DNA from 3 places in the Thauera mechernichensis genome. Region 3 is predicted to be linked to each of the others. Evidence: riboswitches for the same ligand, from Rfam matches in the RefSeq annotation. Region 3 holds a riboswitch; each other region holds the start of a gene.
The links. A riboswitch is a leader RNA that binds a small molecule or an ion and turns the genes downstream of it on or off. The one in region 3 is predicted to bind cobalamin.
Positions count from the first base shown of each region.

Region 1: it holds a riboswitch for cobalamin, as region 3 does, so the genes downstream of both, bluB (5,6-dimethylbenzimidazole synthase) here and P7F68_RS02710 (GNAT family N-acetyltransferase) in region 3, are expected to answer to the same signal.
Region 2: it holds a riboswitch for cobalamin, as region 3 does, so the genes downstream of both, P7F68_RS13920 (TonB-dependent receptor domain-containing protein) here and P7F68_RS02710 (GNAT family N-acetyltransferase) in region 3, are expected to answer to the same signal.

Region 1 is NZ_JARQZE010000001.1:212,136-214,328, forward strand. Features, by position in the region: gene bluB (5,6-dimethylbenzimidazole synthase) at 73-840, opposite strand; cobalamin riboswitch at 890-1,082, opposite strand; gene nirB (nitrite reductase large subunit NirB) at 1,519-2,193, shown strand, end outside.
Region 2 is NZ_JARQZE010000010.1:99,176-101,368, forward strand. Features, by position in the region: gene P7F68_RS13920 (TonB-dependent receptor domain-containing protein) at 1-963, opposite strand, end outside; cobalamin riboswitch at 1,104-1,337, opposite strand; gene cobU (bifunctional adenosylcobinamide kinase/adenosylcobinamide-phosphate guanylyltransferase) at 1,430-1,978, shown strand; gene cobT (nicotinate-nucleotide--dimethylbenzimidazole phosphoribosyltransferase) at 2,034-2,193, shown strand, end outside.
Region 3 is NZ_JARQZE010000001.1:572,301-574,493, forward strand. Features, by position in the region: gene prpF (2-methylaconitate cis-trans isomerase PrpF) at 1-548, shown strand, start outside; cobalamin riboswitch at 632-833, shown strand; gene P7F68_RS02710 (GNAT family N-acetyltransferase) at 991-1,554, shown strand; gene P7F68_RS02715 (ribonucleoside-diphosphate reductase subunit alpha) at 1,667-2,193, shown strand, end outside.

The DNA of each region.
Region 1 (2,193 bases), 360 kb from region 3:
ATCGACGCGATCACCAGCGCGAACTGGCGAATATCATGATTCTTCCGCCACTGGCGCCGGTTTTGATGCAGATCAACGCAGAATCGGCACGACCTGGTCAATCGCCTCGACCAAGCGCTCACCCGCGGCATCTGCCCTGCCCTGCCAGCCATCGAAATGCAGCAGTTCGGGCAAGGGCACGCGCCTGAGCCAGCCGGCCGCCTCCAGTTCGGGGCGGGCATGGAAGTCGCGGACGTAGCCGATGCACAGGTAGGCGATGGGCACGATCTCGGGCGGAATGCCGAGTGCCTCACGCAGCGCCGGCGGGTGCAGGATGCTCACCCAGCCTACGCCGAGGTTCTCGGCCCGTGCCGCGAGCCACAGGTTCTGCACTGCACACACGGCGCTGTAGACGTCCATGGCGCCGATGTGGGTGCGGCCGATCACCACCGGGCCGTGACGGCTGCGATCGCAGGTGATGCAGATATTGACCGGCGACTCGAGGATGCCCTCGAGCTTGAGATTGCGGTAGGTGGCGCGCTTGCCCTCCTCGAACATCTGCTCGGCCTCGGCATGGGCGGCGAGGAAATCGGCATGGATCTTCGCGCGCACCGCGCGCGCGCGCACGACGATGAAATCCCACGGCTGCATGAAGCCCACCGAGGGCGCGTGATGGGCGGCCGTGAGCACGCGCGCCAGCACATCGTCCGGGATCGGGTCAGGGAGGAACTCGCCGCGTACGTCACGGCGGGTGTGGATGGCGCGATACACCGCGTCGCGCTCGGCGCTGCTGAACCGAGGGTTGGCCTGGAAACGGGTGTCCTGCGGCGGTGCGCAATGCACCTGGGTCTGGCTGCTCATGAAGTAGTCCCCTTGTCGACGAGCAGTGGGCAGCCGCCGACCAGACGGCTGCAGGAAACACTTCGAGGCCGGTCTTCCGGCTGCGGATCATCTCGTCCGGACGCCTTCCCGATCCTGACGACCAGTGGCTGGGCGAACCTTGCCCGGACAATCCCCTTCACGGCGCTGGGCGCGCGGCGGATTGGCACCGCCTTCCCGATTCTCCCGCGCAAAGCGCGGGCACCTCGAAGTCGAGAGGGCCAGATTCTAGCCACATGCCCGCCATCTCGCGACACCTGTGCGCTGGCTCGTGCCGCGGTATTGAGCCTGCCCCTTCACTCCACCCTTCACTCCCCCCTTCGCCGCCCGGCACGGTGCACCAGCTTGGTGACAGGCGCACCAACACAGTGCGCCCGGCGCATCTGCCATCGCGGCAGATCCAGTCAATCCGGGGCTTTCAAGGCGTTGAAGTGCATGGCACGGTCCGTGCTTAATGCAAACCAGCCCAGCACGCAAGGATGCGAACAGGGCTTGCCTCCGCCAACGCAGGTGGGGGCCGGCGGATACGAATACGTATGTCGTCGGCCATTTCCATCCGATGTCGAACCGCGTCCCGCGGAGGCCGTCATGCTTGAGCCGGACTCACCCCGTGCCCAGGTATCGCCAGGCCCAACGCGGGGCCGAATGAGTGATACCAGCATGAAGATCGTTCTCGTTGGCCATGGCATGGTCGGCCACAAGTTCCTCGAGGAACTCCGGCAACTGCAGATCCCCGGTGCGGAAGTCACCGTACTGTGCGAGGAGCCGCGGGTCGCCTACGACCGTGTGCACCTCTCCGAATTCTTCGCCGGCAAGACGGCGGAAGACCTCTCGCTGGTCGCCCCCGGCTTCTTCGCCGAGGCAGGCTTCACGCTTCGGCTGGGCAGCCGCGCGGCGGCGATCGACCGCCGCGCACGCACGGTGACGACGCAGGACGGCGTCACCCTGCCCTACGACAAGCTGGTGCTGGCCACGGGGTCCTATCCCTTCGTGCCACCGGTCAAGGGCAGCGAGCGCGACCAGTGCTTCGTCTATCGCACCATCGAGGACCTCGAGGCGATGAAGGCGGCTGGCGCGATCTCGCGCAAGGGCGTCGTGGTGGGCGGCGGCCTGCTCGGCCTGGAGTGCGCCAAGGCGCTGCGCGACCTCGGCCTCGAGACCCACGTCGTCGAATTCGCGCCCCGCCTGATGGCGGTGCAGGTGGACGACGAAGGCGGCCGCATCCTGCGCAACAAGATCGAGGCCCTGGGCGTGCAGGTGCACACCGAGCGCAACACGGTCGAGATCACCGACGGCCGCAGCGCCCGCCACCGCATGGTGTTTGCCGACGGTACC
Region 2 (2,193 bases), on a different contig from region 3:
CAAGGTCTCATTGGTGCTCTCCCGCCGGGTGATGCCCAAAGGATCCCAGGGCGCGGGCTCGCTGTAGTCCGCACGATCCTCGTCGGTGCGCCCATACGACAGGCGACTGGACCACGACGAGGTCAGGCGGTTACGGACGAATGCGTTGAATACCGAGGTCTTGAAGCTCGCACGGTCATCGAAGTTGCCGCTACCGCCAAAGCTGTCGTATTGCACCGTTCCCGACTGTTCAAGGAAGGAAACGCCCACTTCGTGCCCCTCGGCAGGATGGAAGGACAGCGCACCACCATAGCCCTCGTTGCGGTAACGATCGTCATCCGCATCGCGATTGCTGGCGCCCCTGCGGGACGAAAAGCCATCGGTGTTCAGCGAGTTGACGTGAAGGCGGAAGCGCCACCGCTCATCCCCGCCCGACACTGCCAGATCGCCCTGACGCGTATCCCGACTGCCAGCACCGGCATATCCGTCCAGGCGCAGCCCGGGCTCAGCCGTGCGGGTGATGATGTTGATCACTCCGCCAATGGCGTCCGCACCGTAGATCGCACTCGCGGCCCCACGGACGATCTCGATACGCTCTACGTTGTTGAGCGACAGGTACTGCAGCGACGAACCCGACAAGGCCGTGGAGTTGAACGGGACACCGTCGACCAGAATCTTGGTCTGATCCGGTTTCGTGCCCCGCAGGTAGAGGCTGACCGATGCGCCGGGACCACCATTGCGGGCAAACTGGACACCGGGCTGACGGCTAAGCAGATCGACGACGTTGGATGCCGCGGCGCGCTCGATCTGGGCGCGATCGATCACGGTGACGTCGGCGAGCAGTTCGTTGGCCTTGACCGGCTGACGCGTTGCGGTAACGACAACCGTCGGTGCAATGTGCTCCTGAGCGTAGACCGGCACGGCAAGGACTGCCGACGCCAGGCCGCCAATACAGAGGCCAAGTTGGGAATAACGCAGATTCATCGAAAAGACTCCCTGAGCTGCGCAATGCGTCCCCGCATGCGACAAGCCATCCAGCACATGGACGCACCGCGACCCAGGTAGAACCGAAGAGAGCAGAAAGAGAAACCACCACGCCCGTCGCCGCCACCCCGCGGCACATCCGCCATTTCGCGCTCCGGCCGGTCTCCGGGCTCGTGCGCTGTGCCGGCTGAGCCGGACGGATGGATCGCCTTCCCGGGTCGAGGACCCAGTGGCTGCATGACCCACCTTGCGCGCACTTACCGTTGCGGGGGCAGCACAGGCATTGCGGCCTCGTTTGCGAGGGGCCGCGCACCTGTTTCCCGTTTAACCCTGGGCGAGAAACGCCCGTGGGCACCGATAACGCGTTGCCCCTTCCGGGGCAGTCGGCGCGGATGATACCGTACGGGGCGGTATCGTGCACTGCAATAAGATACAGACGTTCCCTACACAAGGACCCGCCAGAACAATGACATGCGAACTGATCCTCGGTGGCGCCCGCTCCGGCAAGAGCCGCGAGGCCGAGCGCCGGGCGGCGGCGTCGGGGCTGGCGGTGACGGTGATCGCCACCGCCGAGGCGCTGGATGCGGAGATGGCTGCGCGCATCCGGCGCCACCAGGCCGACCGCCCCGCCGGCTGGCGCACGGTGGAGGCGCCGATTGCGCTCGCGGACACGCTGCGCGAGGCCTCCGCCCCCGGGCACTGCCTGGTGGTCGACTGCCTGACGCTGTGGCTGAGCAACCTGCTCACCGATGCCCACCACCTGCCCCCGGGCGCGAGCGCCGAAGACTTGCCTGCCTTCCGTCGCGAGCGCGACGCATTGCTGGCCGTGCTGCCGACCCTGCCGGGGCACATCATCCTCGTCGCCAACGAAGTCGGCCTGGGGCTGGTCCCCGAGACCGCGCTTGGCCGGTTCTTCCGCGACGAGGCTGGCCGACTCAACCAAGCGGTTGCGGCAGCGTGCCCACGCGTGGTGTTCGTCGCTGCGGGGCTGCCGCTGGTGCTCAAGGACGGCTAAACTCGCGCTCATTCCGTCTGCATCCGGCAGGCCCGCGACCCGGCATCCGTAAATCATGAACTTCCAGCTCTCCCAGCCCGACACCCTGCTCAGCGCCGCCATCCAGCACAAGATCGACCGCAAGACCAAGCCAGTGGGCGCGCTCGGGCGGCTCGAGGCGCTCGCGCTGCAGATCGCACTGGTGCAGCAGACGCCTGCCCCCGAGCTGCACCAAC
Region 3 (2,193 bases):
TCAGCGCCGGCATCCCCACGGTGTTCGTCAACGCCGAGGATATCGGCTACCGGGGCACCGAGCTGCGCGAAGACATCAACGGCAATCCGGAAGCGCTCGCACGCCTCGAGAAGATCCGGGTGGCCGGCGCGCTGCGCATGGGCCTGATCAAGACCCCTGAAGAGGCCGCCACCCGCCAGCACACGCCAAAGATCGCGTTTGTTGCCCCACCCAGGGACTACCTCGCCGCCAGCGGCAAGGCGATACGGGCCGGGGACGTCGACCTGCTCGTACGCGCGCTGTCGATGGGCAAGCTGCACCACGCCATGATGGGTACCGCCGCAGTGGCCATCGGCACCGCTGCGGCCGTTCCCGGTACGCTGGTCAATCTCGCCGCCGGTGGCGGTGAGCGCGATTCGGTCCGCTTCGGCCACCCCTCAGGCACCCTGCGCGTAGGCGCCCAGGCGCGGCTGGTCGATGGCGAGTGGCAGGTCTCCAGGGCCGTCATGAGCCGCACGGCCCGCGTGCTGATGGAAGGCGCGGTGCGCGTGCCCGGCGACGCTTTCTGACGCGACAAACAACATTTAGTAGAGCAGAACGTAACGAGCACTATATACAGGCCGGCAACTTGACACCCCCCGGGCATCCAATTAGAGTCCTCGACGCTTATGGTTCCCCCGCAAGGGGGATTAAAAGGGAATCCGGTGCCGCGCCCCGCGCGCTCAACCCGGAGCTGCCCCCGCAACTGTAATCGGCGAGTCCTGCGCCCTCTCTGCCACTGGAATCTTTCCGGGAAGGCTGGCGCAAGGCGATGACCCGTGAGCCAGGAGACCTGCCATGCACATCACCTTCAACAGTTTGGGGCGGGGTGTCCCTGACAAGAGGCATGGCTCACACCATTTCACTTGCTCGTTTTCCTGACGGCTCGAGTGCAGCGCACGGCGCGTCCGTGCGCATGGCGCCGCACGCCTGTCCGTCGGAGATCCGCCCTGCCCGCACCGGATCTCCGCCATGCCTGCTCCTGCCCGCTCCGCCCAGCAGCTGAAGCCACTCGCCGCCGACCTGCCGGCCACGGCCTTGCGCCCGATGCACCGCTTCGCCGTGCCCGACGCACCACGCATCCTCGCGCACTTGCTCGGCCTCGACGCGGAAGACCGCATGCTGCGCTTCAGCCACGGCATCCGCGACGAGGGTATCGCGGCCTATGTCAGCACACTCGACTTCGCCGGCGACCATATCCATGGCCTGTGCACCGCACAAGGTGCCGTCATCGCCCTCGCACATGCCGGCGTGCGTGACGGAGCCCTCGACTTCGGTCTCAGCGTCAGCCCTGACTACCGCATGCGAGGCCTCGGGCGCGCGCTGTTCGGCCATGTGATTGCGCTGGCCCGCACCCTGCCGGCATCTCGGATCATCTGTCACAGCATCAGCCCGGCCGTTCTGCATATGGCTGCGGCCACCGGCTTCCGCAGGCCCGGCGGCATCCTCGATGCGCCCCTGACGCTGGACCTGCCTGCCAACGGCCGGCCTCTGGCCGCAGTTGCGGCCCAGCCGCAACGCCGCACCGCAGCGTGAGGCGGCAAGTACCGGCCACTCACCCGCAAGCCTCGCCTTTCAGCCACCGGCTGCCATTCGCACTTACTCACAAGAGGACCCCACTGTGGACCGACTTCCCTCCGTGGCACTGATGGACTCAGTGCAGCTCAACGCCTTCCAGGTCATCCGCCGCAACGGCACCGTCGTCGCCTTCGACCCCAACAAGATCACCGTCGCCATGACCAAGGCTTTCCTCGCCGTCGAGGGCCGCCAGGGCGCCGCCTCCTCGCGCGTACGCGACATCGTTGCGCGCCTCACCGACACGGTCGTGGGCGCGCTGACACGCCGCCTGCCCGACGGCGGCATGCTGCACATCGAAGACATCCAGGACCAGGTCGAACTGGCCCTGATGCGCTCGGGCGAGCACGACGTCGCCCGCGCCTATGTGCTCTACCGCGAGCGTCGTGCCGCCGAGCGCGCCGCCGAGCAAGGCGCGCACGCGCAAACCCACGGTGCACTCGCCGTGCTGCACGTCGTCGACGGCGAAGCGCGCCGCCCACTCGACCGCGGCGCCCTGCTCGCCGCTTGCCGCGAAGCCTGCGCGGGGCTGGACGGCGTGTCCGCCGACACCGTGCTCGAGCACGCCTTGCACAACCTCTACGACGGCGTACCGATCGC